One region of the Ruegeria sp. CF1 genome, then DNA from elsewhere that is predicted to be linked to it. Evidence: riboswitches for the same ligand, from Rfam matches in the RefSeq annotation. Region 1 holds a riboswitch; the other holds the start of a gene.

Region 1 (14,745 bases):
TGCGGCGAACGCGATGATCGATGAAATCCTTGCCATCGTCCGCGCTGGTGCGGCAAAGGGAGGGACATGACAGACTTCATCCTCGCTTATGGAGATCAACGCATTCCCTATCAGGTGACCATTGACCCAAAACGCACTGATCGGGTTGCCATCCACGTCAACCCTGATGGCACCGTCGATGTGGATGCCCCTGACGGGTTTGCAGACGCTGCCATTCAAAGCGCGGTGCAGAAGCGGGCGCGATGGGTGGTCAATCACGTTACCGAAGCACAACAACGCTATGCCCACCTGCGACCACGAGAATACGTATCAGGCGAACAAATCTTCTATCTGGGCCGTAGATATGTGCTCAAGGTTATTGATGCTGAGGATGGGCCGGAAACAGTTCGCCTTAAGGGAAACCGTTTGGAGGTCGTAACCGAGACCAGAGATCAATCCAAAATACGCGCCCGTGTTCGCGCATGGTACCGTGTCAAAGGGCGTGATTATATTGCCCGTCGGCTCAAGCTCATGGTCCCATCATTGCCGTGGGTTCAAAAAGAGCCGCCATTTCGGTTTCTGGAAATGTCACGCCAATGGGGAAGTTGCACCCCCAAGGGCGAGATCATTCTGAACCCGCATCTGATTAAGGCCCCCCGCCAGTGCATTGACTACGTCCTTGTCCATGAAATGGCACACTTGAAACACCATGATCACAGTCCTGATTTTTGGGCGATCATCGACAGCCACGCAGGCGATTGGCAAGCGGCCAAGCGCCATCTAGATGGGCTAGTGGAAGTGCTGTTGCGAGACTAGGTTTTTTGCTCATCTACTGCTGCGAAACGCTTAGCTGATTGTATTTTGCATTTCTGATCGGAACCACTGATCGGCGACGATGTCCGCTTAGAGAAGGCACCAAGCCAAGGTAACAAAATAGCTTCGCGCCCGAGAACCAGTAGAGGCGAAAGAGCGGTTTGCAGTCGAGTATGCTAAGCTGCAAAAGCGGTGGGCTTCGCTTCGAGCGAGACCAGAACCACTTCCCCTACCCAGCACGACGTAATCCGAGGTTCTCGCGGAACCGTTCGATTTCGCTGGCCATTTGAGCTCCACTGTATACCAGCGATGTCTCATGTCTGGCATATCTTCCGATACGATCTGCGCTCAACCAATTGAATGAACCGATGCAAAAGATATCCTCATCGGCGGCGACGATTTTGCTATGTAGCTGTTGGACCGGGTGGACGGTAACACCGATGGATGAAAGGCTGGCTTTGGCTTCATCAAATTGGCTTACGCCGTCGTTGTTGGTTTTCTTGTTCAATACTGGGTCAGCATAAACATCGATCTTTACACCGCGTTCAGAAGCTTCACGCAATAGCGACAAGAACCCGTTCTTTTCCATGGTGCTGTTGATAATCCAAGGACTGACAATCTCTATCGTCTTTTTGGCAGATGTGAGAACGTCGCGCAGGAATATGTCATGATCATCGGCATCGCGCAGCATTTGGATGCCCGTGGCTTTTGTCTTCAGGTCTTCACGAGGTTGGACATCAAACTCCAGGGCGTTTTCTGGTCTTGCAAACAAGAATTTGCTGAGCACCCCGCGGGGGCTACCACTAAGAGCAGACGAAAAAAGGTCCATATCTCCAAAGACCAAAAAGTTGTCCTTAGCGCGTGACACAGCAACGTTCAGCATCGAGGTGGAAGCGTCGATAAAGCCACCGTCCATGCCTTTTGCATATGTCGGAGAAAACAGGACTATGGGTCGTTCGGCTCCTTGTAGTGAATGCACAGTGCCGATTGTCATGGCTCCTGCACCTATCGTGCGGATGCCAACAGCGTTGCATGCCTGACGCAACTCTTGAGCTTGTTTCCCGAAGGGTGTGACTATAGCTGCAATGTCTTCGAGCCGCTTTTGATATTGGTTTTCCAGCGTGGCGCGGTTTTCATTCAGCCATGCAGCAATGGTTTTTGCTTCTGTGGGATTGAACCTGCTGCCACCCGCGAAGAACGCAGCTCCATCAATATGGAGGTAGCCCATTGGAGGGAAGGCTAGTTCCGTGGCTGGGCCTCGTTTTGGCTGCAAGTGTCCGCGATAGCATAAGGCATTACTGAATTCGATAATTTCGTCGTAGCAGCGTCGATGCTCGAAGAGGTATAGACCGCGATCTAAGTCCGGGTAGGGCTGAAAACGGGAGGCGCTTTGCGCACACGCCATTACACTGCCAGAGTTGGAAAGAAACCCAGATGCTAAAACATCCGACAAAGCAGTTTCATCCAAGTCTTCCGAAACAACGTCATATTTTGCGAGGTTCCCTATGTCGATTGCTTTAGGAATACTTGAAATTGGTTCAATTTGCCTTGTGTCGCCGACGACCAGTGCTTGCCTTGCCAACGCAAGAGACGGCGCTGCTATCTCAGGCAACACCTGTCCTGCTTCATCGATAATCAGTAAGTCGACAAAATCATACAGGTAGTCGTCGATGAACGTGTTGCCTCGCCTAGCGCGACAGGTCATTTTGCTTGGCAGAGTTGCGAAAGTCGCCACTGCACATGGTGTCAGCATCATTCGCCGTCGCCAACGCGGAACGACGGTTTTCCTTCCGGTGCGCTTCTGTTCCTTGTCGATGTCTGGGAGGACGTTCTCCATTTCGAGAAGCCAACGGCCTTCCCAATAATGTGTTGCGAGAAGAAACAGAGGAAATCGGATATTGCAATCAACAAAGCTATCAATCTCGTCAATATCCGCGTCCCTCAGCTCTGCGGATAACAACACTGCTGCTGACTGAAACTCCTTGGAAGCAGCCTTTGCCTCTTCGGTGATCGATGTTGCCCGTTTGAGGGAGTTTGCAGCGTCACTGACACCTGATTGTGCGTCAGATTTCATTTTCTGGATACTGCTTCCGGCGTCCGACAGGCTCGACAGCTGATCGGCGACTAGCTCAAATCCCGCTCCTCGAATAACGGCCCTTGCTGCTGCCATGCGTTTCCGTCTCACAGATGGCAAGAACGAGAATATGGCCAACAGAGCCGGTTCATTCGCGACGTGACTGTCCCATCGATTGAGCAGCTCTTGAGTTTTTGTTAAATCGTTTTGCTTGTCATTTAAGTGTTTCTCTAACTCTTCCAGCTTCTCTTCGGGTTCGTCGCCTAGATCTTTTGCCACCGTTTCGCGCGCTTTTTCCCACCGCGCAAGAGTTTCATCGAGGTTGGCCATCTTTGCTGCCAGCGATTTAATGCGTTCATGCAACCGCTCATTTACATCTTCGACCTCATCTATTCCTTCATCGTTGAATGCGTCGCGTGCTTTTGAAAGGAAGGCCTCTTTCGCTTCCGAAACGAACGCGTGAGTTTCCAGCGTTTTGATAAACGTCTCTGTTTGGTAAATCTTTGATGCTTCCTCTTCGCGAGCGGCTGAAGACAAAAACAGACCGAAACTCCGAATTCCCGGCAACCAACGTCCAGCAAACGGGCCAGTCCCAATTGCGTAGTCTTTCCCGAATGCGTCGATAATGTTTGTGACCGCTTGATTGTTGGCGGAAGCAGCGATGATTACTGGTGGCTCGCTCTTCTCCAAAGCCGCCTTAACCCAAGCACTAGCGATAGCCGAAAGAAGCAACGTTGTTTTGCCCGTCCCCGGAGGACCATTCACTGCAGTAATTTCGCCATGCTCCGCTTTAGCAAGGTGAGCCAACACGTCCCGTTGGTTTCTTGCTGTTGGGAACCTGTCGTTCGAGTGCCCCAAACGCTCAGACAAGCTATAAGGTTGTGGCAGAGAAGGCGACAATGGACGTGGAGAAACACGCGCATAATTTCGCATTAGAGATGGAACATCGTCACTGTCCACAAGGTCATCGTAAAGCGACAGAATACCGCGAACCATCGCCGAAGCGTTATCCGCAACTTCGAAAAACCCCGGGCTGCGTTCAGTGAATTCTGTGGTTTTGTCAAACCAATCGCCTGAAACTTCTTCGAGCAGTTGTTCAACAAATTTCAGATAGCGGGTCCAGCCTTCAGCATGTGCCTCAATTGAATGTTCTTCTCCAAATCCACCATTAGCCAAAAATCCATCCTGTTGTTCTACGGTGCCGATTGACAGCGCCCCACTAGTCAAAGGTTCTAGAAGATCGCGTGGGATAAGTGTTCGCCCTGGCAAAATGTAACCCGCTCGCGTCACGTTCGCTTCGGTAACAATAGGCGCAATAACATCTGGCAAGCCGTCTTGCCGCGCTGTGCCATGGCTAAGCTCTCGTGCGTAAACCCGTGGCCAAAGCCGGATTGGCACTAAACCTTCGTTTTCGTTTCGATCATCGAAAAGCTCTTGCGATTGCCTTGGGGGCAGCCGACCAGCTTCCAGCGACTGGATACTGAGCCGCATATTTCGCCGTAGTTCATTTACCCGGAAACGCCCCTTTCCAAACACGCTGTCGGAGACACTTGCCCTCCAATACTTGAGGAGGCTCTTTGACGTCTGAAGGTTAGAGGCAAGACTGTCTACGGGCATAATCTGAACCGGAATTCATAGTTTCGAGTTTCTGATAAAAGATTGGAGTGCAAATTTTGAGGCAAGGACTATTTCCAATAACGACATATGAACGGTGCCCCACACACGCTTTTGATTTCACGCCATATAATTGGGAAAACTTGCCAGTTCTGGCATCGTTTACAAAGTGCGAAGTCGTCGACCCTTAGCGATATTCAACGACAGCGAGTGAATACTGCGAGAACGCAGATAGCAACTGTGGGCAAACCTAATCTTTCCAGTGGCCGGTCTCGACGCGGAGTAGACCTGTAGCAGATTGTTGTCACCCGGCATTGTATCTGCGGCCCTTCGTATTTAGGGGAGCCTTGTAGGGAACCCCGTTTCCCAAATTCCAAAGCATGAAGAGTGCCAGGCAATCCCGTCTGGCCGCCAACCGGTTCTCCACCGGTGGTTTCCGCACGTTGCGGCATGCGCTCATTTGAGAAGGAGATCAACAATGGTTGACATTAACACACTGCCCGGATGGTCTGAGCCAATCCCGTGGGGCCAAGACCGTGACCCACATGCTAAACCCGACAACATCAAACCCGAGACATGGGTTCGGTCCGACCTGATCGTGAGACCTGAGAAGGTAAGCGTTGCCCAAGATATGGGTTACCCGACCTTCTACTCGGATCAAATCTGGCGTGTTCAAGACGGTGAGAGTTTCGTTCTGGATTGCCCCGATGCCTACGCCACCCACACCGTTGCGTCTTACTACCGGCTCTGGGCAGGCGAACTACCTGATGAGGTCGAAGACGACACTGACGCCCCGATCTCTGACGAGCTTTCAGAGGAAGAACTGCTGCGTGCTCTTATCGACGCCCAAGCCCACATCGAAGGAGCCCCGGTATGAGTATTCACATGGCAGGCTCCGGCGAGGAGCACATCATCGATCCAGCACAGGCAGATCAGGACGACGAACTGGCCAAGGCTCTTACACAGTCAGACCTGCAACGCCGCCGTCACGATCTCAATGCTATCCGACAAATCCACCGGGTGGCCGAGGCTTACAATCGAACCGTCTACGGTATCGGTGGTCATGACATCGACATTGATCCGCGTGCGGTGTCCGAGCGCCAGTGGCGTTGTGTTCTAAAGCTGGCAGCGACGTTCATTCAGAGCGACGGCACCATGACCCCAGCGCAGGTGCGTCACGAGTGGGTGATCCACATGGCGCAGGAGGATACGCTGCGATACCTCAACGACGACCTGCTTGTTCCGTTCGAGGAATTGGATGCGCGAGGCCAACTGATGGAGCGTGCTGGTACCGAGGCGATGCGTCGGGCGATGAACCCTCCACTGATCATAGAAGACTATACAGTGCTAACGGAGGAGGCTTTGCTGTATCAGATGCACGCGAATGACGATCAGGTTGCTGCAGGCGAGTTGGCTCGGCGTCGGGCGCTGGCAGAACTGATGAGAAGATGAATTTACTCGGCAAGGGTGTTGTCGATCAAGTTGCACCTTCTGCCAGCCCGGGAGCGCGGTCTGGCGCGCGATAGCAGAGGCAATGGTCTACTATAAGCCAATCGGGCAGGCTTTTTACTATCTTCACCGCCTCGGCATGCTCAGCGGGCGTTTCTGGCGGTACAACGCCGATTACCGCTGCCGCCGGAATCAGGTCCTCGCCTAACTCCCCCATGTCAATCCGGACGAAACCACCCTCACAGGTCTCCGTCACCTTGCCCACGCCCAAAACACAGTTGTGGGTCGAGGTCACAGCGCCGGTGTCTTCATGAATGCCGGTTAGCGATCCGGCCTCGATATCCGCAAACAGAACGGTCTGCCCCAATCGCAGATCTTTCTGCCAGTCGAGGACCATGGACTCGATGTGTTTGCGCACATCCTTTGTCAGAAGGCACAGGTGATCGGCAATCGAAAGCGCGAGACCTGGTTCTATCAAGAATCCGAAATGCATAGCTTCACCCTAAATCGCACGGTTGCGACCTCCAACATTGCGGTTGCGGGTGCATTCATACGCAGCTATTTAGGGGATATGCAGGGGACAACTGGACCCGCTGGCCGAAAGGGCCAATGAAACAAGGCTATTTGAGGATGGTTTGGTGGAGCCTAGGGGAGTCGAACCCCTGACCTCTTGCATGCCATGCAAGCGCTCTCCCAACTGAGCTAAGGCCCCATACAGGTACCGTCGTAACGGTGGACGGACGTTTATGAGACGCCGTCGATGAGTGCAAGTCCTAAAATCGGAATCCGCAAAAAATTCAGACCGACTTCGCAGGCCGGGTCGAGGCGGCGGGGCCGCCTCGGGATCCATCAGTTTTCGTCTTCTGACGACATGTCCTTTATATCGTCTAGTGAAACGTTGTCGCCGTCGTCATCGTCGTCCAGCAGATCGTCATCCAATTCGACATCGACATTATCGTCATCATCCAAAACGATGTCTTCGTCCGACGACGCTTCGCGCGCCTTGACCGATGCGGCATCTTCAGCATCCGCGGCGATCATCCGGCTTTTTCCGGTATCCAGCTCCACGACCTCGCCCGTATAGGGGCTGACGATCGGGTCCTTGTTCAGGTCGTAAAACCGTTTGCCGGTTGTCGGGCAGACACGTTTTACGCCCCATTCTTCCTTGGGCATATCAAATCCCCTTGATATCAGGTGAATCTCATCAATGATTCAGGTCACCTGCCACATGCGGCAGGCACTGTCAAAGCCTTTGCGCAAAGGAGGCCCACCCATGGGGCGACACGCATTGCCCGGAACACCTCCGGTGCCGCTGACACTGCGCAGATCGGCGCGCGCACGGCGGATCAGTTTGCGAATTTCCCAATTGGATGGACGGGTTACGCTGACCTACCCGACAGGGGTGGCTGAAGCCGAAGCGCTGAATTTCGCACAGCAGAAAGAGGGCTGGATCCGCGGGCACCTGCAGGATCGACCCAGTATTGAAGCAGTTGGCGTAGGGCAGTTCATTCCGATCGAGGGTACGGCGAGGCGAATCGTTCCTGCATCGGGGCGGAGGGTCTTGCTGAGTGGCGATGCGATCGGGGTTCCGCCCGTTGCCGAAGCACGGCGACTAGCGCGGTTTCTAAAAGAGCTTGCCCGCGATCGTCTGACCGGTGCGTGCGATGATTACGCGGCGATGCTGGGGCGGTCGTACAGTAGCCTTACTTTGCGCGATACGCGTTCGCGCTGGGGGTCGTGCAGTTCTGCGGGCGGGTTGATGTTCTCGTGGCGGTTGATCCTCGCCCCACCAGAGGTTCTCCATTATGTGGCCGCGCATGAAGTGGCGCATCTTGCCGAAATGAACCACTCACCTGCGTTCTGGGCACAGGTCGAGCGTATTTTTGGCCCTTACAAAGAACCACGCCGCTGGCTGCGAGACAACGGGGCAGAACTGCACAGATATCGCTTCGACTCCGTCGCTTGACCTTGGCGCGATTTGTGATCACATAAACTCATGTTAACCTCACGCCCCGCCGAGTCTCATACGGCAACCCATGATCGCGTTTATCGCGCCCTCAGATCCCGCATCATGCATGGAGAGATTGCCCCGGGGCAGGCGTTGACACTGCGCGGGATTGGCAAGGAATTCGGTGTGTCGATGACTCCGGCGCGCGAGGCGGTGCGGCGTCTGGCGGCAGAAGGTGCTTTGTTCCTGTCCACGTCCGGTCGGGTATCAACGCCGGAACTCACGCGCGATCGGATCGAAGAGCTGGCGGCGCTGCGCGCGCTGCTTGAGGTTGAACTGGCCAGCCGGGCCCTGCCGCGCGCGCATATGGCGCTGATTGACCGGTTGCAAAGCATCAACATGGCAGTGGCCGAGATGGTCACGAAACGCGATGCGGTGGGATATATCCGTGCAAATCTGGAATTTCACCGCACGCTGTATCTACGCGCACAGGCCCCCGCGATGCTTGCCATGGCCGAAACCGTCTGGCTGCAGCTGGGTCCCACCATGCGTGCCCTATACGGTCGGTTGCGGAGGACCGAGCCACCGCACTACCATCGCCTGATCATCGCAGCACTCAAGGCCGGGGATGAGCCTGGGTTGCGACTAGCAGTGCGTTCGGATGTGACACAGGGCTTGCGCCTGCTTGTTACCTGAGCGGCTTGTTGCCCATCTCTCAACTCAGTTGATTTCGGATGTCGCTTTGCTGGCTTGAGCGACCGGGCTGCGCTATTCTGAACGCAAATCACAACAAGAGCAGATTTAACCATGATTAATCGAAGAGTGTTTTCCTTAGGGCTTGGTTCAACCCTGTTGGCGGCCTGTTCCACAGGCACCGCACCCAACAGTGCTCCGGCTTCGCGGATGCGTGCGGTTCCGAACGCAGGATGGGATGCCTGGGTGGCCAGTTTCAAAAACCGGGCAGCGTCACAGGGCATTTCACAGACTACCCTTAACCGAGCGTTTCAAGGCGCCGGATATCTACCCGACGTGATCGAACGCGATCGCAATCAGGTCGAATTCAAACGCTCGCTTGAGGATTATCTGGCGATTGCTGCCTCGGATGAACGGATCAGCACTGGCAAGCAAATGCTTGTGCGGCATGCAGGAACCCTGTCGCAGATCGAAGCCCAATATGGTGTCGACAAGGAGGTCGTCGTGGCTGTTTGGGGCCTGGAAAGCCGTTATGGTGCACGGCGCGGCGATGTGCCGGTGATCTCGGCAACGTCGACTCTGGCCTATGACGGGCGGCGCGGAGCGTTTTTTGAGAAGCAACTGGTGGCGGCGCTGAAGATCATTCAAGAGGGCGATACGACCCCGGCTAACATGACCGGCAGCTGGGCCGGAGCGATGGGCCACACACAGTTCATTCCGACGTCTTACCTTGCTTATGCGGTCGATTTCACCGGCGACGGGCGGCGCGATATCTGGTCCGATGACCCAGCAGATTCACTTGCGTCAACGGCGGCTTATCTGGCACGTGCCGGTTGGGTGCGAGGGCAGCCTTGGGGCGGTGAAGTGGGCACGGTTTCGGGCACGCCGGCGGCAGTGCTGCAACCGCAGACGCCCGGCCCACGTATTGCTGTGTTCCGCAATTTTCAGGTGATCAAGCGCTACAACAATTCGGACAGCTACGCGATCGGCGTGGGTCATCTTTCTGATCGCATTGCTGGCGGCGCGCCGTTCCAAGCGTCATTCGGGCCGGATGCGACCGGTTTGACGCTGGAGGATCGTAAAGAACTGCAGCGCCGCCTGACATCCGCGGGCTATGACACACTAGGCGCAGATGGTGTTATCGGCAGGAATACTGAGGCGGCAATTAGCGCCTACCAGCGCGCCAACGGGTTGTCCGTGACTGGCCAGCCTTCGGTAGCTCTGTTGCAGCGGTTGGGTGGCTGACGGGTTAAGCCGCCAGCCCTTTCGAACCGATATCCAGGAACTTCTGACGGCGGTCCTTGATCAGGGCTGCCGCGTCTTTCCCATCAAGCTCTTCCAGCATCGAGGCAATTGCAGACCGCACGGCTTCGACCGCCGCCGGGCGGTTGCGATGTGCACCGCCCTTGGGCTCGGTGATGATGTGGTCACAAACGCCCAGCTTGTGCAGGTCCTGAGCGGTAAGGCGCAACGCTTCGGCGGCCTCGCGCATTTTTTCGGCATCTTTCCAAAGAATCGACGCGCAGCCTTCGGGCGAAATCACCGAGTAGACCGAATGCTCCAACATCGCTACGCGGTTCGCAGTCGCAAAGGCGACCGCGCCACCCGAACCACCTTCGCCGATGATTACGGACACCAAAGGAACGCCAATCTTTAGGCACATCTCGGTTGAGCGCGCGATCGCCTCGGACTGGCCACGTTCTTCCGCCCCCTTGCCGGGATAGGCCCCAGCTGTATCGATCAAGGTGATTACCGGCAGGCCAAAGCGGCCTGCCATTTCCATCAGGCGTACAGCCTTGCGATAGCCCTCGGGGCGGGCCATGCCGAAATTGCGTTCAATCCGCGATTTGGTATCGCTGCCTTTTTCGTGGCCAATCACCATGACGGGTTGATCGTTGAACCGCGCCAGACCGCCAATTACCGCCAGATCGTCGGCAAAGTTCCGGTCACCTGCCAGTGGGGTGAATTCGGTAAACAGCGCATCCACGTAATCGTTGCAGTGTGGACGTTCAGGATGACGCGCCACCTGACATTTCCGCCATGGGGTCAGATCGGCATACAGCTCGTCCAGAAGCTTGGCGGCCTTGGCATCCAGCGCGGCGGCCTCTTCCGTCACATCCATTTCTTCATTGGCACGGGCCAGCGCGCGCAGCTCTTCAGCTTTGCCTTCGATCTCGGCCAGCGGTTTTTCGAAATCCAGATACTGGGTCATGACGCCTCTCAACGCGGAAGTTCCCTGCTATATGACTAATGCTTGTCCGGGATGCAACTCAGCAAGATTTGTGGTTGTGGAATATGCGATCACCGATGGGCAAAGTGAAGGAAGGATACTGATGGCTGCCAGCTATGAAGATCGCGTGCTGCGTGTGTTGACCTACATTCATGACAACCCCGCCAGAGACTTGTCTCTGGACGCCCTGGCCGAGGTTGCGGCCATGTCGCGGTTTCACTGGCATCGCGTGTTTCGCGCCATTACTGGCGAGACCTGCGCGCAGGCCACCCGTCGGATACGCCTGCACCGTGCCGCCTGCTGGCTGGTGCAAACAGACAGACCGGTTACGCGGATCGCAACCGACATTGGCTATCCGAACCAAAAATCATTTGCGCGGGCCTTTTCCGAGGCCTACGGCAGCAGCCCCACCGCGTTTCGACGTGCGGGGCAAATACTGCCGGCCCATCCAGTGTTCAAAACCGGAGGATATCCGATGCATCCCGTAACAACCCGAACCGAACCGTCCCGCCGTGTTATAGCGCTGCCGCATAAAGGGGCTTATGCCGAGATTGGCCGCAGCTTTGAGGCCTTTGGTGCCCTGTGCGAATCCCGCAAGCTGTGGCCGCAAGTCGGCCCGATGATCGGGCTGTATCTCGACAGTCCGGACGATGTGCCCGAGGATGATTTACGCAGTTTTGCAGGTGCTGAATTCTGCGGTGATGATACGCCCGAGGGGATGGAAGACCTTGAAATACTGGGTGGCAAAACAGCGGTGCTGACCTTCAAGGGCCCTTATTCCGGCCTTCACGGCGCGTATCAGACATTATTTGGCAATTGGTTGCCCGAGTCTGGCGAAGAACCTGCGGACCATCCGTGTTATGAGATCTATCTCAACGATCCACGAGAAACGGCCCCCGAGGATCTGTTGACCGAAATTTGCCTGCCGCTCAGGTAACCTAATTCGGCCACAGCACCGGATAGAGCGAGGCCACAAGCAGGGCCGCCATCGTCCAGTTGAATGCCAGCAATCGGTGCGGGTTCGTCAGGATTCGCGCCATTTGCTGTCCAAGAACCGTCCAGGTGCTGACCGAGGGCAGGTTGATGGCTCCGAACACCAGCGCGACCAGCAGAATCGCATTGATCGTTTGGTCGGGCGCATAGGCGGCTGTCGCGGTCAGCGCCATCGCCCAGGCTTTTGGGTTGACCCATTGGAAGGCTGCAGCTTGCAGAAACGTCATCGGGGTGCCCGCAGCATCGACACCTTTAGCGGGCGCTGCATGGGCGATTTTCCATGCCAGATACAGCAGATACAGAACCGAAAGAACTTTCAACACGGTATGACTAATCGGATACCGGTCAAAGACTTGAACCAGACCCGCCCCTACCAGAAGCACCATAAAGGTGAAGCCCAAACCGATACCCAGCATATGCGGGATCGTGCGGCGAAAGCCGAAATTCGCACCCGATGCCATAAGCATAAGATTGTTGGGTCCCGGCGTGATTGACGAGACAAAGGCAAATGCGATCAGGGCCATCAGGATATCGTAGGTCATGGCTGCATTTTCTCGCTGAATCCGGCAAATGAAATTGCGTATTCGTGCGCTCTAAGGTTAATGTTGCAATAAATGGCGAAGATTGATCAGATCAACCAACATATATTGCAAGAGCTTTCGCGGGACGGTCGCATCAGCAACCTCGATCTTGCCGAGCGGGTGGGCCTGTCGCCCTCCGCTTGCTTGCGCCGGGTGCAGGAGCTTGAGCGGGCAGGGATCATTTCCGGCTACCGAGCAGTGCTGAACCCGGCGGCGCTGGGGGTGGGTTTCGTTGCCTATATCGGCGTTGGTCTGGGCGAGCACACAAAAGCGGCGCAGGAAGGGTTCGAAAGGGCCTTGCAACAAGCGCCCGAAGTGGTGGAATGTCACAATATCACCGGCACGATCGAATACCTGCTACGGGTCGAATGTGCCGATTTGCCCTCCTACAAAACCTTCCACACCGAGGTGCTGGGTACACTGCCGCATGTGACCTCGATCACCTCATATGTTGTGATGGGATCGCCCAAGGATATGCGCGCGTGACCATCAAAAAGTGATTTTTAACCATCTTGCGAGGTCAAAGTTCAGCGCCTAGTGTCATCTCAACAGGATCGTCGGCAGGGATTAACCCCGAAGCAGGCGCAAATTCAGGGAGTAGACCATGACATTTTTTCGCACCGGAGCGCTGGTGGCTGCCTTGGCAATGTTTGCCGGCGCTGCGACAGCAGCACCTTTGAAGTTACAGCCAGCTAGCCCTCAGCCCAGCCCAAAAGCCGGCTTGAACGTAAAATACAGTTGGGAAGGTAACCCGCCTCGCAAAATCCAGAACCTCTCGAAGGTCAATCATCTGCTGAAAAAGGCAAAGCCGGGTCAGCCCCTCCGAGGTTTGGACTACAGAGACACGAACGAAGGTGATCCTGTCCTGACCTACAATCAGGCGTTCAATGTTGCCGCGGAAATCAGCGGATATATCCGCTTTGATTCACCCGGAGTTTACGAGCTTGAGACCTGGTCGAACGATGGGATTGACGCCTGGGTCGGCGGTCAGCAGATCGGCTATGTCAACGGCCGTCAGGGCTGCGAAGCCAACCAACGCACCGAGGTCGAGGTGCCGCAGGCGGGTTGGTATCCAATCAAAATCAAGTATTTTCAGAAATACGGTACATCCTGCCTGATGATGAAATCAGGAAAGAAGGGTGAGCGTTTCACATGGACACCAAACAATGTATTTGGACGCTGATCAGATCGATTGGGGCGCTCAGCTGAGCGCCCTTTTTTCTTAGCTACCCGCCGCGATTAATTCCGCCTGCGCCACAATAACCTCGGCTTGTTTGATCGAAGCGATATCGACCAAACGCCCTTTGTAGACCGTCGCGCCTTCGCCGTTGGCTTTTGCTTGTTCCATGGCGGCCAGAATCTCGCGCGCTTCGGACACTGCTTCATTCGACGGTGTGAAGACCTGATTGGCCAATGCGATTTGTTTGGGGTGGATGGCCCATTTGCCGACCATCCCCAGCGTAGCAGACCGTTTGGCCTGCGCGATATAGCCCTCATCGTCTGAGAAATCGCCGAACGGACCATCCACCGGCAGCACGCCATGGGTGCGGCAGGCGGCGACAATTGCGGCCTGCGCCCAGTGCCACGGATCGGACCAGTGCTTTTTGCCTTCGCGCAGCATATAGTAGTTTTCCTGCGTACCCCCGATGCCGGTTGTCTGCATGCCCATTGAGGCTGCAAAATCTGCGGCGCCAAGGCTCATGGCCTGCAGGCGCGGGGATGAGGCGGCGATTTCTTCGACATGCGCCAGTCCGGCGGCAGATTCGATGATCACTTCGAATGAAATTGGCTTGGTTCGGCCCTTGGCGCGCTCGATCGCGGTGACCAGCGCGTCAACTGCATAGACATCCGCCGCGCAGCCTACCTTGGGGATCATGATCTGATCCAGACGGTCGCCTGCCTGTTCCAGCACATCAACCACGTCACGGTACCAATAGGGTGTATCCAGCCCATTGATCCGAACCGACATGTATTTATTGCCCCAATCAACTGTGTTCAGCGCCTCGATTACGTTAGCGCGAGCGGTATCCTTGTCGGAAGGAGCCACCGAATCTTCTAGATCCAGATTAATGACGTCTGCAGCTGATGCTGCCATCTTGGGAAATAGCTTGGTGTTCGAGCCCGGGCCAAACAGTTGGCAGCGATTGGGCCGGGCCGGAGCGGCAGGTTGGATGCGGAAGCTCATTTGGACCTCATGCGAGTAAGGAAATTGCGTTTAGGGTTGGTCATGGGATATTAAATTGCGCAATGCTGCGCAAGCGTGATTGTGCATATGCGGCAATGCGTATGCAGCATGATTGAAGATACTGGCAAAATGGGGTGCTTAAAGTTTGATCAGTTTAAAAACTTCGAACAATCTTGTGCAAGAAAG
Region 2 (14,745 bases), on a different contig from region 1:
ATAAGCGAGGACGGGGATTTTGAGGTCTCCGGCGCGGGGGGTGAGCAGCGTGGCCATAACGATGCCCAGGATGATCAGGGACCAGAAGATCGCGGGGTGGTCGAAGATCTGTTCAGGGCTGCTGCTGGGGCTCGTCAAAAATAAGGCGATATAGGCCAAATGCCCCGCAGCAAATGCACCGATGCCTGCCATGAATGTGCTGTCGGTTTCGCGTGACAGAAGGGCATCACCTATCGCGCAGAAGGTGAGGGCGAGGATCAGGAGCCATGGCGCGCTTGCCAGTATGGCGACGCCTGCCAGCAGCACGACCGATGCTGTTTTCAGCATGCTACGCAGGGTGCCGGCCGGGCGCGCGGTAAGTGGCAGGTAGGCCAGCGCGCAGGCCGCCGCAATCCAGAAAAGAAGTGTCGTCATGGTGCGTCCCCGATGTTTTTGAGTCAATCATCGCCATGATCTCGGCGGTGCATCAAGGCGTGACGTGGAGTTATCTTGCCGATCGCCACGATGTGGAAAGGTTGAATGGCACTTGTGGGTTGCTTCTGACACAGTGTGACCATGATCCGAACTTGCATGATTCTGCTGACCCTTTTCGCTCAGCCCGTTGCGGCACAGTCGCCTCTGACAGGGCCTGAATTCGATGCGTATACGCGTGGGAAGACTTTGTATTACGGGTTCGATGGGCAGGCCTACGGAGTCGAACGGTATCTGCCAGACCGCCGAGTCATCTGGTCATTTCTGGATGGCAATTGCATGAACGGAGTTTGGTACGAGCAGGAAGATCAGATCTGTTTCATCTATGAGGATCAACTGGCGCCGCAATGCTGGGTTTTCTGGCAATCCGGGGGCGGTTTGATCGCACAATTCGAGGGCGATCCGACAGCGACCGAGTTGTACGAGGCCGAGGATATTGGCGAAGAGATGTTGTGCTACGGACCGGATGTCGGGGTCTGAAATGGTCGCAGGTCTTCATAGTCCAGCATGACGTGATGTTGAAACGCGGGCCTTTCGGTTAGCCGTTCATAGTATCGACGCAAATGCGGTAACGGTGCGCGGACGATGTCAATATCGTAGTAGCGGTAAAGGACGTGGCCGAGCTGTATATCCGCCAGTGTAAATTGCTCACCCCCAAGGAACGTGTTTTGGTCCAGCTCCTTGTCTGCGATTGCCAGTTTGATTTCCAAATCGCTGACGGCCCGATGGATCGCTGTTTGGTCCTGCTGTTCAACGGGTGTTCGCACAATTTGCCAGAACACCGGAACGGTAAACGCCATCGCCACGTTGAGTTTCGCCCATTCGGCCCATTTGTCGATCGTGGCGCGCCGGGCAGGATCTGAAGGCCAGAATGCCTGTTCGCCATATTGGGTGGCCAGATATCGCAGGATGGCGCCGGTTTCCCAAAGCGGTGGGTTGTCGCCATCTTGCAGGACGGGGATGGTTTTGTTTGGGTTCAGTGCCCGAAACGCTGCAGTGTCCAGCCCGCCGAAGCGATGGCCAAGATCGTGACGCTGGTATTCTAGGCCAAGCTCACCCACGCACCACATTAGGGCCTGAACGTTCGAGGATGTTTTACGGCCCCAGATCGTCAACATCGGTCAGAACAACGATCCCTGATCAGGAGGTGCCTGTTTGGATTTCTTGGGTGGCGCCTTGCCCGCAGCCCCGGTCCTGAGGCGACCGTCAGCGAATTCGATCTCAAGAACAGCGTGACCGGAGGCTTGAGCTTTGGTTGTGATGACCTCTCCTTCGGCGCGCACGACGGCGTAGCCACGCCCGAGCGTCGCCTTGTAGCTCAGCGTTTCACGTAGGCGGTCGGTGGCGTCCATCTGCTGGCGCAGGCGGTCCAATCGCGTGGATTGCCCGGTGTTCAGGCGTTCGGATAGGCGATTCAGAGCGTCGCGCCGTGTTTCCAGCTCGCGCTGGATCGGGCGCAGTGACAGGCGTGAGGACAGGTTGCGCCAGCGATCGCGGCGGGTTTCGACAAAGCTGCGCAGGGTCGAGGGGCGCAGACGCGCCGCACTGTCCAGCAGTTTGACGCGGCGGTTCTGAACACCCCGGATCAGCGCGTTGGGCAGGCGTTCCGAGATTTGGTCGAGCCTTTGGCGCGGGCTTTCCAGCAGTGTATCGGGGCGGGGCAGGGCTCGGGACAGGTCGCGCAGACGCTGGCTGCGGCGTTGCACGGCATCCGTGGAGGCGCGCGACAGGCGGGCCCCTTGTTCGTTGGTCCAAGCCAGCAGTTCCATGCGGACCGGTACGGCAAGTTCGGCAGCGGCGGTTGGCGTAGGCGCGCGGCGGTCCGAGACATAGTCGATCAGGGTGGTGTCCGTCTCGTGCCCGACGGCCGAGATCAGCGGGATTTCTGAGGCTGCAGTCGCGCGCGCGACGCTTTCTTCGTTGAAGCCCCAGAGGTCTTCTATGGACCCACCGCCGCGCGCGACGATAATCAGGTCGGGTCGCGGGAGGGCCCCGCCCGGTGTGAGTTGATTGAAGCCCTCGATGGCGCGGGTCACTTCGGGGGCACAGTTTGCCCCCTGAACCGCGACGGGCCAGATCAGTACTTTGCGCGGGAACCGATCACGCAGCCGATGCAAGATGTCTCGGATCACCGCACCGGAGGGCGAAGTGACAACGCCGATGATCTGCGGCAAGTAGGGCAGGGGTTTCTTGCGTTCAGCCGCAAACAAGCCTTCGGATTCGAGCTGCTTTTTGCGCTTTTCCAGCAATGCCATCAGCGCGCCTTGCCCGGCGACGGCGACTTCATCGACATTCAGGTTGTATTTCGACTGGGCTCCAAAAGCTGTCAGGCGCCCGGTGACGACAACCTCGAGGCCTTCTTCGGGAACAACTGAAAGACCAGAAATCTGCCCTTTCCAAGTTGTGCAGGCCAGCACGTTCCGGTCGTCCTTTATGTCGTAATACAGATGGCCCGAGCGGGCCTTGAACACGCGGCCCACTTCTCCACGCACACGGATTCGGCCAAAGGTGCCCTCGAGCGTGCGCTTCACCTCGCCCGAGATGTCCGAGACAGTGTATTCAGGGGTGTTCTGACCCGGAATCGGGTCATCTAGCAGGTCGGACATTTCAGCGCCTTGTGTCAAATCTCTGCGCAGCTTAGAACGCCGCGCAGGCAAGGCCAAGCAGATCGGAGCGATTCATGAATATCCTCATTCTCGGCAGCGGTGGACGCGAGCACAGTCTGGCTTGGGCGGTGATGCAAAACCCCAAATGTGATCGCCTGATTGTGGCGCCGGGGAATGCCGGGATTGCCCAGATCGCAGAGTGCGCGGCGTTGGATATCGAGGATGGCGGTGCTGTGGTCAACTTTGCCGAGGAAAACGCGATTGATTTCGTGATCGTTGGCCCCGAAGCGCCTTTGGCCGCAGGGGTTGCTGACCGGCTGCGCGAAGCGGGTGTGCTGGTTTTCGGGCCCTCGGCAGAAGCGGCGCGGCTGGAGGCCTCAAAAAGTTTCACCAAGGAAATCTGTGACGCATCCGGCGCGCCGACGGCGGCTTATGCCCGGTTCACCGAGGCTGAGCCCGCCAAGGAATACATCCGTGCGCAGGGGACCCCGATCGTGGTCAAGGCCGATGGGCTGGCTGCCGGGAAGGGCGTGATCGTTGCGATGGACGAGCAAACCGCCCTGGACGCGATTGACGACATGTTCGGCGGAGCCTTTGGTGGCGCGGGGGCCGAAGTGGTGATCGAGGAGTTCATGGAGGGCGAGGAGGCGTCTCTGTTCGTGCTCTGTGACGGAGAGGATATCCTGTCGATTGGCACCGCACAGGACCACAAACGCGTTGGCGAGGGCGATACAGGGCTGAACACTGGCGGGATGGGCGCCTATTCTCCGGCCCCGGTGCTGAGCGCCGAGATCGAGGCCCTTGCGATGGATCAGATCGTGCACCCGACGGTGGCCGAGATGAAGCGGCGCGGGACACCGTTTCAGGGTGTGCTCTACGCCGGTTTGATGATCAGGGATGGTCAGCCCAGATTAGTGGAGTACAACGTGCGGTTCGGAGATCCCGAATGTCAGGTGCTGATGATGCGCCTTGGCGCTCAGGCCATGGACCTGATGCACGCGGCGGCCGAGGGTCGCTTGGCTGAGACGCGGGTGAACTGGGCCGACGATCACGCCATCACGGTCGTGATGGCGGCAAAGGGGTATCCTGGTTCTTATGAAAAAGGCACTGTGATCAACGGCCTGGGCGATCTGGCCGAGGATAGTAGCAACATGGTATTCCACGCGGGGACAAAGGCGGCTGATGGAAAGGTTCAGGCTTCGGGCGGGCGCGTTCTGAATGTGACTGCGCGTGGGGAAACGCTGCAAGACGCACGCGACCGGGCGTATGACATGGTTGAAGGTGTTGATTGGCCTGAAGGGTTCTTCCGTCGCGACATCGGCTGGCGCGCGCTGTAGGTTAGCGGTCGGGCTGCGCCCGGCTTGATGATTTCGGGGCGAGGGGCCAGCCCCTCGCGCTCCCCAAGAGATTTATGGCCAGATGAAGGGCGGATCAGCACTTTAGTGCGTTGGACAGATCTGTGAGACTGTTGAGTGGTCCGTGGTCTTTTTGTCGCCAGCCCTTGCTGTACGAGACGCCTATGATCCGCGACCAGTCGGCGCTGGCGAGGATCAGCTCTGGGTGCGTTTCGCATTGGCGCAGGCCGCCTGAAATGAAATCTTCTCCGATCCTGTGATTGGTAAGGCCAGGGATTGTGGCGATTTCAATGAGTTCACCGTCTTTGTAACGCCAGATGCGCAGAGTTTTGGCAAGGTGTGGGCGGTCGACATAGGCGATCTCGACATGTCCATCACCGTCCAGATCGGCGGCACCGATGGGGGCGAGCCAGCGGTTGCGCGTGCCGATATGGGGGGTGGCGGCGATTTTTTGACCATTGACGTCATAGATCGCCAGTTGAGCACCCGTATGCTGCTGGGTCTCTACAACGATGACTTCGGGCAACCCGTCCTGATCGATATCGGCCAGGCGTGGGGCAAGATCTTCGAACACGCGGTCTTCAGGCAGACGTATTGTAACGGTCGAGCGTTTGGAGCTATCGACTTTTCGCCGCGCCGCCGAGGAAAGACTTGTACCGACGCCGATTTCCAAAGCACCGTATTCGATGGCGTCGCCAAGCACCCCATGGGCGTAGCGTGTTGTTGGTTCCGTGAAGCGAGCAGATACTTTGGTTTCGCCGCTGGCTGCGGGCATATTCCCCGTTAGCCAAATGCAAACCATCAGAACAGCGCCGCGCGCCCGACGGTGCCAAAGGCGGTTGGGCTGGCGCGGCGCATCAGGGTGCATCAGATCTGCTTTTCGGGCATCTGCACAACCAGACCATCAAGCGCGTCGGTGACCTTGATCTGGCAGGTCAGGCGCGAGCGGGTCGGGTCGGGTTCATAGGCGAAGTCCAGCATGTCTTCTTCCATGTCGTCCTTGGCGGGGATTCTCTCGACCCAGTCAGGATGAATATAGACGTGGCAGGTTGAGCAGGCGCAGGCGCCGCCGCAATCGGCCTCGATGCCGGGGATGTTGTTGTCGCGGGCCCCTTCCATGACCGTCAGCCCGTTGGCGACGTCGACTGTATGTTCGGTACCGCTGTGCTCGACATAGGTGATCTTTGCCATTGCTTGCGTCTTCCTTTTGCGATGTTCGAGAGCTTTCTTAGTGAAGGGAATTAGGTGATTCCAGTGGCAATTGCGACTCTGGATGCCGTGTTTGGATTTTTGCGGCTTTGGTAAGGCTAAGTTTGCGTGCCTGGCGACGCGATTGCAGGGAAACACTGAGAAAACGAATTTGCCTGATGAGTGCTACCAGCGCCCGGACGCGCCCCCGCCACCAGATCGACCGCCGCCGAAACCGCCCCCGCCAGAGCTTTGGGAAACCTGAGGGATATAGTAGCTGGTTTCTTCAGCGTAATCGCATTTTAGGCATTCGATCCGGCGAATACCCGAACCGGCCCTCGTTGTACTTGCGGAGAGCGTGATGCGTCGCCTCTGGCGCAGACTGCGGTTCCCACATTTTGGGCAGGTTCGAAGTCGTACCAGACCATCACTTATGAAATTGCGGCCTTTGAGCATCATAATCATCATGGCAAAGAGGCCAAATATCCAGAGACCTAGATCATCATTTGTTTTCTTGGCGGGCGCGGCCTCGCCAGTGCGAAAAGGCTTTATGATCTGATCTATGATAGCCGTAGTGCCGGCCTTGATCCCGATTGCATAATTGTTTGCTTTGAAGGCCGGGAGGAATTGCGTGTCAACAATGCGTTCCGCGGCGTGATCCCAGTCGCGCCCATAGGCGGCGCCAAGCTCGATTCGCATAGCCCGGTCATCCCGTAAGACCATCACAAGCACACCATCGTTTCGAGAAGCGTCGCCGATCCCCCAGTGGTCAAAAAGCCCGGTGGCAAACTGTTCGAGCGTCAGACCGTCGGCATAGTCGCCTTGAGTGCGCAGTGTCAGGATGGTCATTTCGACCCCTGTCTCGCGTTTGAGCCCATCTAGTTGCTCAGCAAGTGCCTCCTCGTCCAACGGGCTGAGCAAATTGGCAAAGTCGTTGACGGTCGTGCTTTGATAGTCGGGATAAGTTTGCCCAAATGCAGTATTGGCCCAAATCATTAATAAGACGAAAACAATTCTCATGGCTGCCCGCGTGTTTTTCGGAAGCGTATCACCGAGCGACACGCTAGCAACCGGGATATGGCCCGACCCTGGAAGGTTGTGTGTCAAATGCCGATGATGGTTTTCGGTAACGATTACCGCCTGAACAATACCCCCTGCGACTGCCGGTCCCGATGATCCCCGCGCAGTTCTGCATGTAAGGCTCGGCCTGCCTGCACGCTGGGTCGGGCGCTCATCATGTCCAGCCAGCGGGTGAAATGCGGTTTGTCCTCAAGCACCTGTTGCTGGCCTTCCCATAGGCTGGCCCAGCCCCAGATCGACATGTCGGCGATGGAGTAGAAATCGCCGGCGACGTATTCGTTTTCGGCCAGCCTGCGGTCGAGCACGCCGTAGAGACGCCCGACCTCACTGCGATAGCGGTCTTTCGGATAGGAATGGTCTTGTGGCGGGTCTAGATGTGGAGCGTATTTAAGGAAGTGATGCGCTTGGCCGGCCATCGGGCCTACGCCGCCCATTTGCCACATCAGCCATTCCTCGACTGCGATCCTGTCACGTTCGGTATTGCCGTAGAATCGCCCGGTCTTGCGGGCGAGGTACATCAGGATCGCGCCGCTTTCGAACACCGAAATAGGCGCGCCGTCAGGGCCGTCCGGGTCGACGATGGCGGGCATGCGGTTATTGGGCGAGATCTTTAGAAACTCGGGATCGAACTGGTCGCCCTTGCCGATGTTGATTAAGTGGGTTTTGTAGGGCAGCTCCATCTCTTCCAGCGCGATGGACACTTTCCAGCCGTTGGGCGTGGGCCAGAAATAGAGATCAATCATGGGGCCTCCTTGAATTTGGGCGATCATGAAGCTTTCTGCACAAACGGCAAGAGCGCGCGTGGCTGTGTTACGAAAGCGTGACCGGTGATCAGTCGGGCTTGACGTGTTCCGGGGCGGGGCGTAAACGCATCTTCATTCATGTGGCGATTTGTTACCGGATTGCGGGCCACGTTAAACAACACCGCTAAAAGGTCAGGATGAAAGACCCCTTTCGCTTGGCCGCGTCTGGGGTTTTTTGTTTGCCTCCAATGCGGGGCTGAAAGGAATGAGATGAGCGAGAGCTGGAACAAACGCACCCAAGCCGTCCATGGCGGCATCCGTCGCAGTCAGTACAATGAGGTTTCTGAGTCGATCTTTCTGACGCAGGGGTTTGTCTACGATAACGCCGAGCAGGCCGAGGCCCGGTTTATCGAAAGCGGCCCGGATGAGTTCATCTATGCCCGCTACGGCAACCCCACCGTGTCGATGTTCGAGCAGCGTATCGCAGCTTTGGAAGGCGGCGAGGATGCGTTTGCCACCGCTTCAGGTATGGCCGCTGTGAACGGTGCGCTGACTTCGATGCTGCAGGCGGGCGACCATGTGGTTTCAGCCAAGGCGCTTTTTGGGTCCTGTCTGTATATCCTCGAAAACATCCTGACGCGTTATGGCGTTGAGGTGACCTTTGTAGACGGCACCGATCTGGACGCGTGGGAGGCCGCGATCCGGCCTGACACCAAGGCAGTGTTTTTTGAATCCATGTCGAACCCGACGCTTGAAGTGATCGACATCACGTCCGTGTCGAAGCTGGCCCATGCGGTGGGTGCGGTTGTAATCGTGGACAACGTGTTCTCGACACCCGTGTTCTCGCGCGCGATCGAACAGGGAGCCGACGTGGTGGTCTATTCGGCGACCAAGCATATCGACGGGCAGGGCCGGGCGCTGGGCGGCGTGATCATCGGCACCAAGGAATTCATCCGTGGCACGGTCGAGCCTTACATGAAGCACACCGGCGGTGCGCTTAGCCCGTTCAGCGCTTGGATCATGGTCAAAGGTCTTGAAACCATGGCCCTGCGCGTAAACGCGCAAGCCGATAGCGCGCAAACGATCGCAGAAGCTTTAGAAGGGCATTCTGCACTGGAGCGGACTCTGTATCCCGGGCTGAGAACCCATGCGCAAAACGCGTTGGTGCAAGAGCAGCTGGGCGGCAAGGGCGGTACGGTTCTATCGCTGGACATCAAGGGCGGCAAAGCGGCAGCGTTTGCGTTCCTGAATGCGCTGACGATCCCTGTGATCTCGAATAATTTAGGCGATGCCAAGTCGATCGCAACGCACCCGGCCACCACAACGCACCAGCGTCTGAGTGACGAACAACGCGATGAGTTGGGTATCACGCCGGGCCTGATCCGCCTTTCGGTTGGGCTTGAGGATGCCGGTGATTTGCTGGCGGATATCCAGCGCGCGCTAGACGTATCTCAGGGCTAGTGTTGCGCCGGGAATGCACCATCAGGCGGATGTGATCCGCCTGATCCGGCGCATTTGGTTGTAAAATGACGATTTCTTGCCTCGAATTTCGATCCGGACTGCTATTCCGCGCGTATCGTTCAGGACTGGTAATTAAACCTCGGTGGTATATAACCGTCGGCCTAGCAAGGGATCCGTGCCAATGAACATTCATCCGCGCGACATCAACGAGACACCCGATCACGATCAGGCCGCAGCGGCGCTCAAGGTGCTGCGCGAATGGGCGAAATCAGCCTCGGCGGCCGAGATCAGTCAACTGGACCCGGCCATTGCGCAGCTTGTCCCGGGGCTGTTGCCGTCAAACTATCCAGCCCTGTCGCGCGAATATCCCCACGAGTTTGAGGCGGATGCAGCCTACAAGGCCACATTGCCGGATCTGCAAAACGGTCCATCCAGCCTGATCCGGGGTTCGAAGCAGCAAATCCAGCATGTCGGCATCTCGAATTTCCGCCTGCCGATCCGGTTCCATCGCAAAAGCGGTGCCGAGCTGACACTTGAGACCTCGGTCACCGGGTCTGTCAGCCTTGAGGCCGAGAAGAAGGGCATCAACATGTCTCGGATCATGCGGTCCTTCTACAAGCACGCCGAGCGCACCTTTAGTTTTGAGGTGATGGAGGCAGCGCTGAACGACTATCTGACTGATCTGGATAGTTTGGATGCGCGCATACAGATGCGGTTTTCCTATCCCGATCGGATTGAGAGCCTGCGTTCGGGCTTGTCCGGATACCAATATTACGACATCGCGCTGGAACTGGTCGATCAAGGCGGAGAACGTCTGAAGATTATGCATCTGGACTATGTCTATTCGTCCACATGCCCCTGTTCATTGGAACTGAGCGAACACGCGCGCGCAACCCGCGGGCAGCTGGCGACGCCGCATTCCCAGCGCTCGGTGGCGCGGATTTCGGTGGTTATCGATTGCAACGCCGATTGTCTGTGGTTCGAAGATCTGATCGCGCTGTGCCGCCGCGCTGTGCCGACCGAAACTCAGGTGATGGTCAAGCGCGAAGATGAACAGGCCTTTGCCGAACTGAACGCGGCCAATCCCATATTCGTGGAAGATGCCGCGCGTCTGTTCTGCGCCGAGCTGCAGGCCGATCATCATGTCGGCGATTTCCGTGTGATCGCCAGCCATCAGGAAAGCCTGCACAGCCATGATGCGGTCTCGATTCTGACCGAAGGTCCAACCTTCGAATCCGCGAGCCTGGACCCGCGTTTGTTCACGACGCTGTTTCATGTGGGCTGATTGACCCTGCGGAAGCTGCTGGAAAAACAGTCAAAAATCCTGCATGGGCGCTTTTTTGCCGCAATGCAGCAGGAATTGCTGCATCTGCACCCTGAATTGCGCTACATTGTCCCCGAGTGCAGCTGCTGCGCATCCGTAAAAACCGGGTCGCGCAGCCCGAAAGGAAACCGGGACGTGCAACGCCTTGGACCGCCAACCTGCAAATCCGCCCGGACGATTGGGGCGGGCGGGGTCCTTTACTCATCTACCCGCTGCCTCGGTTTTATCAGGAGAGACATGCAATGAATCCGATTACTCAACCGCTTGAGTTTCAGGCAGCGGCCATCCGGATGGCCGGTTACGCAATGGCCAGTCAGATTGAGATCATGCAGATCATGACCCGCGCGGCGTTTGATCTGCCGACGACACCTCTGCACGGACTGAAGACAGCCGAGGCACCCGCACCAGTTGCCCGCGAAGTGGCGACACCAGCAACGCGAAAGCCAGCCAGACCGGCTGCAAAAGCCAAGGTTGCAGTAAAGCCTAAAGAGGCGCCGAAACCCAAAGCAGCACCAAAGCCGAAGGCGGCGGCTAAGCCTGTGGCGGCACCAGCGCCGAAAACGGCGGCTCCTAAGGTTGCGGCCGCTGCACCCAAGGCGGCCCCGGCCGCCAAAACGGCTGTGAAAGCAGCACCGGCGAAGGCCAACGTATCTGCGAAACCCACCTCGAAAGCGGCCAAGCCAGTATCAACGGCGGCCAAGCCGGTTGCGGAGTTCAAATCTTCAGCACAAGCCAAGGCGCAACCGGCAGCCGCAGCGCCGAAAGCATCAGCAAACACGGCAAAAGCGGCGCCCAAGGCACCTGCGGTAGCTAAGCCCGCCCCGGCCAAGCCCGCCCCGGCAAAAGCTGCGCCTCAGGCCAAAGCGGCTCCGAAACCTGCCGCTGCAAAACCTGCGACGAAGAAACCCGCAGCTGCGTCGGCTGAGCAGGCCAAACCGGCACCGCGTCGTGCACGCGCCCCGTCGAAGCCACCCGCGATGCCGGGCGTTGAGATAAAATCCGACAGTTAACACGGATCATCTGCTTGACACCGTCGGGCTGGCGCGCCAACGCTGCCCGTCATGATGGATCTTCGCCCGGTCGGATATGTGATTGGCCTGCTGGTCGCCATTCTAGGGGCGACCATGCTGCTGCCCATGCTTGTCGACATGATCGAGGGGCGGGGCGAGTGGCATGTTTTCTTTGAAAGCGCGGTCATAACACTGCTGACCGGCAGTGTTCTTGCGATGAGTTGTTCCAACGGAGTGGGCGAAGGTCTGACCATCCGTCAGACCTTTTTGCTGACCTCGGGTGTCTGGGTGGCGTTGCCGGTTTTTGGCGCAATTCCGTTTCTGTTCGGCGAAACTGAACTGCGTTTCGTCGATGCCTATTTCGAGGCGATGTCGGGGCTGACCACCACAGGTTCAACCGTGATCTCGGGGCTCGACGAATTGCCACAGGGCTTGTTGCTCTGGCGGGGCGTTTTGCAATGGTTGGGGGGCATCGGAATCATCGTCGTGGCGATGGTGTTCCTACCCGAGCTGCGCGTTGGTGGGATGCAGATCTTCCGCTCGGAAGGGTTTGAAACCATGGGGAAAATTCTGCCCCGCGCGCAAGAGATCGCCGGGCAGATTTCCTTGATCTACGTATTTTTGACGGTGGTCTGCGCATTGGTCTATGCCGGTTTCGGCATGAGCTTTTTTGACGCCGTCGTACATGCCATGACCACAATCGCGACGGGCGGGTTTTCAAACTATGACAGCTCTTTCGCCCGGTTTTCGGGACCTCTGGAATATGCCGCTGCCATCTTCATGATCCTCGCGGCGCTGCCATTTGTGCGGTATGTGCAATTGGCCAATGGTCACACAAGCTCGTTGTGGAAAGACAGCCAGATTCGGGCGTTTCTGGCAACCATCGTGGTTCTGGTTGTGATTATGTCGATCTTCCTGACTTCGGTCTTTCCGCACCATTGGGAGCAGGCGTTCCGCGAGTCGCTGTTCAACATCACATCGATCATTTCGGGCACAGGGTACGCGAGTGTCGACTATATGGGCTGGGGCAGTTTTCCGGTCATGTTGTTCTTCCTGATCGGATTGATTGGCGGTTGCGCGGGGTCCACCGCGTGTTCGATCAAGGTGTTCCGCTATCAATTGCTGTTTGCGTCGATTAAAACCCAGCTCAGCCGAATTCGTTCGCCGCATGGTGTGTTCGTGCCGCGCTATGATGGACGACCGATCAGTCGCGACGTGCTGACCTCGGTCATGAGTTTCTTCATGTTCTTTGCACTATCGATGGGGGTTCTGTCGTGGGCGCTGGCCCTGACTGGGTTGGACTTTATCACCTCGGTATCGGGGGCCGCGACGGCACTGGCTAATGTGGGGCCGGGACTGGGGGAACAGATCGGGCCAGCAGGCAACTTTGCGGGGCTGAATGACGGTGCCAAGTGGCTGCTGACGATCGGGATGCTGGTCGGACGCCTTGAACTGCTGGCTGTCTACGCAATCTTTACCGTTCAATTCTGGAGAGGCTAATGAAACGACCCCTTGGGGCGCAGATCTCGCACATGCTTAAGGATCGTGGCGTTGACGTGATCTTTGGCATACCGGGCGTGCATAATCAGGAGATGTATCGCGGTATCGAAGAGGCCGGGATCACGCATGTTCTGGCCCGGCACGAGCAGGGGGCCGGTTTCATGGCCGATGGATATGCCCGCGCGTCTGGCAAGCCGGGGGTGGCCTATGTGATCACCGGACCGGGCCTGTGCAACATCATGACGCCGATGGGGCAGGCTTATTCGGATTCGGTGCCGATGCTGGTGTTGTCTTCTTGCCTCGAAGAGACACAAGCACTGCGTGGCCAATTGCATCAGATGAAGGATCAGCGCGCTGCGGCCGAGACAGTTACAGACTGGTCCTGTCAGGCGAACAATGCCCAGGCTGCCTATGGTCTGATCGAGCGCGCCTTCGAAGAGTTTGAGCTGTCGCGCCCGCGACCGAAACACATTCAGGTACCCATCGCGCAATTGGAGGCCGAGGCAGCGCCTGCGCCTTTTCCAAACCAGCCTGCCTTGCGCAACCAGACTGTTCCACCGGATGTGGCACCGGTTCTGTCGCTGCTGAATATCGCGCAGCGGCCTTTGTTCATATTAGGCGGCGGGTGCCGGTCTAACCTTTGGCGACAGATCCTGACCCAATTGGGGGCGGCGTGCTTCACGACGTATGCCGGTCGCGGGCTGGCCGGGTCCGATTATCCGCTGGATTTCGGATCGATGCTGCCACGACCGGGCAGCGCCAAAGTAATTGCCTCGGCTGATCTTGTCGTTGTTGTCGGTGCTGAACTGGGCGAGGTTGATCTGTGGCGCCATGATCTGGGCCACAACGCAACTATGGTGCGTGTTGATCTGGACCCGCAAGTGCTGTCAGACCACCATCGTGCGGCTGTCAAACTGCAGGCAGATGGTGAGAGTTTTGCGCATGCGCTGTGGGCAGTGTCCGATCAGGTAAAACCATCCGCTGGTTGGTCTGCGGACGAGGTGCGCGAGGCGCGCGCGCGCTGGCGGGCCGAGGTAGATGCCGAGCGCCCGGGCATTGTCCCCGTGGTCGATGCACTCAGGGCGGCCATGCCCTTGGATACGATGATTTATTCGGACATGACCCAATTCGCGTATGTCGCGAAAGAAGTCTGGGACATGGGCTTTCCTTATCATTGGCACCACCCGACTGGATTTGGCACGCTGGGTTACGCCCTGCCAGCCGGGATCGGTGGTGCAGTAGCACGGCGGGGCAAACCCACAGCGGTCATCGCGGGTGACTATGGTTTTCACTACACAATGCAAGAACTTGGGGTGGCTGTCGAACTCGGCCTGCCGCTACCCATCATTCTGTGGGACAATGGTAAACTCAAAGAGATTGAAGAGAGCATGGTGTGCGGACAGATCGCGCCCAATGCGGTGATCGCGCGAAACCCGGATTTCTGCAAACTGGCCGAGGCGTTCGGGGCGCTGTCAGCTGCACCGAAGACGCTGGATGAGATGCAGGACGCAGTGCGCGCCGCCTTTCAGGCCGAGGTTCCCACATTGATACGGGTCACACCGGATATCCTGTAAACCTATGAAAAAAGGCGTGCACCTTCGTGCAGCGCCTTTCCCTGAACCTGATTGTTCAGTCCCAGCAGTGCACCAGAACGGTCATTCCGTTGGCTCTGCGGCTCAGTTCGTTGGGTGAAATCTGGGCTGAGCCTTGCGCGGGCTGACCTGAGATGCCCGCCTTGGTCAGAACTTCGGTCAGACGTGCCACATTCGCCGCAAGGCTGACCGAGTCGGGCAGGGTACGCCCATCGGAAGGGGCAGGTAGCAACATGCCAACAACGCTGCCGCTATCGTCAAAAACAGGTCCTCCCGCGTCGCCGGGCTGGGCGGACAGTGCAAGGCGTTTGACGCCATCTTCTCCATTCAGGCCGCGGATATCAGCGATTTCGCCAAAGGTCAGAGTAGGGGCACCCAATGCGCCTTCGTAAGAAAAGCCCGAAACAGCGACCTG

The links. A riboswitch is a leader RNA that binds a small molecule or an ion and turns the genes downstream of it on or off. The one in region 1 is predicted to bind S-adenosylmethionine.
Region 2: it holds a riboswitch for S-adenosylmethionine, as region 1 does, so the genes downstream of both, metZ (O-succinylhomoserine sulfhydrylase) here and ACRZ96_RS19410 (hypothetical protein) in region 1, are expected to answer to the same signal.

The regions. Positions count from the first base shown of each region.
Region 1 covers NZ_JBQFRN010000015.1:19,525-34,269, reverse strand. The annotation lists gene ACRZ96_RS19425 (type I restriction endonuclease subunit R) at 1-70, shown strand, start outside; gene ACRZ96_RS19420 (M48 family metallopeptidase) at 67-795, shown strand; gene ACRZ96_RS19415 (AAA domain-containing protein) at 1,022-4,195, opposite strand; SAM-I-IV-variant riboswitch at 4,854-4,961, shown strand; gene ACRZ96_RS19410 (hypothetical protein) at 4,959-5,357, shown strand; gene ACRZ96_RS19405 (hypothetical protein) at 5,354-5,932, shown strand; gene ACRZ96_RS19400 (hypothetical protein) at 5,958-6,422, opposite strand; tRNA gene ACRZ96_RS19395 (tRNA-Ala) at 6,566-6,641, opposite strand; gene ACRZ96_RS19390 (TIGR02300 family protein) at 6,779-7,102, opposite strand; gene ACRZ96_RS19385 (M48 family metallopeptidase) at 7,203-7,895, shown strand; gene ACRZ96_RS19380 (GntR family transcriptional regulator) at 7,926-8,573, shown strand; gene ACRZ96_RS19375 (lytic murein transglycosylase) at 8,685-9,815, shown strand; gene ACRZ96_RS19370 (acetyl-CoA carboxylase carboxyltransferase subunit alpha) at 9,820-10,782, opposite strand; gene ACRZ96_RS19365 (AraC family transcriptional regulator) at 10,904-11,737, shown strand; gene ACRZ96_RS19360 (LysE family translocator) at 11,739-12,335, opposite strand; gene ACRZ96_RS19355 (Lrp/AsnC family transcriptional regulator) at 12,408-12,860, shown strand; gene ACRZ96_RS19350 (PA14 domain-containing protein) at 12,979-13,557, shown strand; gene ACRZ96_RS19345 (L-malyl-CoA/beta-methylmalyl-CoA lyase) at 13,597-14,559, opposite strand.
Region 2 covers NZ_JBQFRN010000001.1:942,270-957,014, reverse strand. The annotation lists gene ACRZ96_RS04785 (lysoplasmalogenase family protein) at 1-414, opposite strand, end outside; gene ACRZ96_RS04780 (hypothetical protein) at 571-951, shown strand; gene ACRZ96_RS04775 (glutathione S-transferase family protein) at 927-1,589, opposite strand; gene xseA (exodeoxyribonuclease VII large subunit) at 1,593-3,077, opposite strand; gene purD (phosphoribosylamine--glycine ligase) at 3,152-4,414, shown strand; gene ACRZ96_RS04760 (FG-GAP repeat domain-containing protein) at 4,509-5,207, opposite strand; gene ACRZ96_RS04755 (2Fe-2S iron-sulfur cluster-binding protein) at 5,300-5,623, opposite strand; gene ACRZ96_RS04750 (TPM domain-containing protein) at 5,807-6,640, opposite strand; gene ACRZ96_RS04745 (glutathione S-transferase N-terminal domain-containing protein) at 6,754-7,443, opposite strand; SAM riboswitch at 7,574-7,651, shown strand; gene metZ (O-succinylhomoserine sulfhydrylase) at 7,714-8,904, shown strand; gene folE2 (GTP cyclohydrolase FolE2) at 9,086-10,189, shown strand; gene ACRZ96_RS04730 (hypothetical protein) at 10,471-11,238, shown strand; gene ACRZ96_RS04725 (TrkH family potassium uptake protein) at 11,290-12,738, shown strand; gene ACRZ96_RS04720 (thiamine pyrophosphate-binding protein) at 12,738-14,312, shown strand; gene ACRZ96_RS04715 (serine protease) at 14,368-14,745, opposite strand, start outside.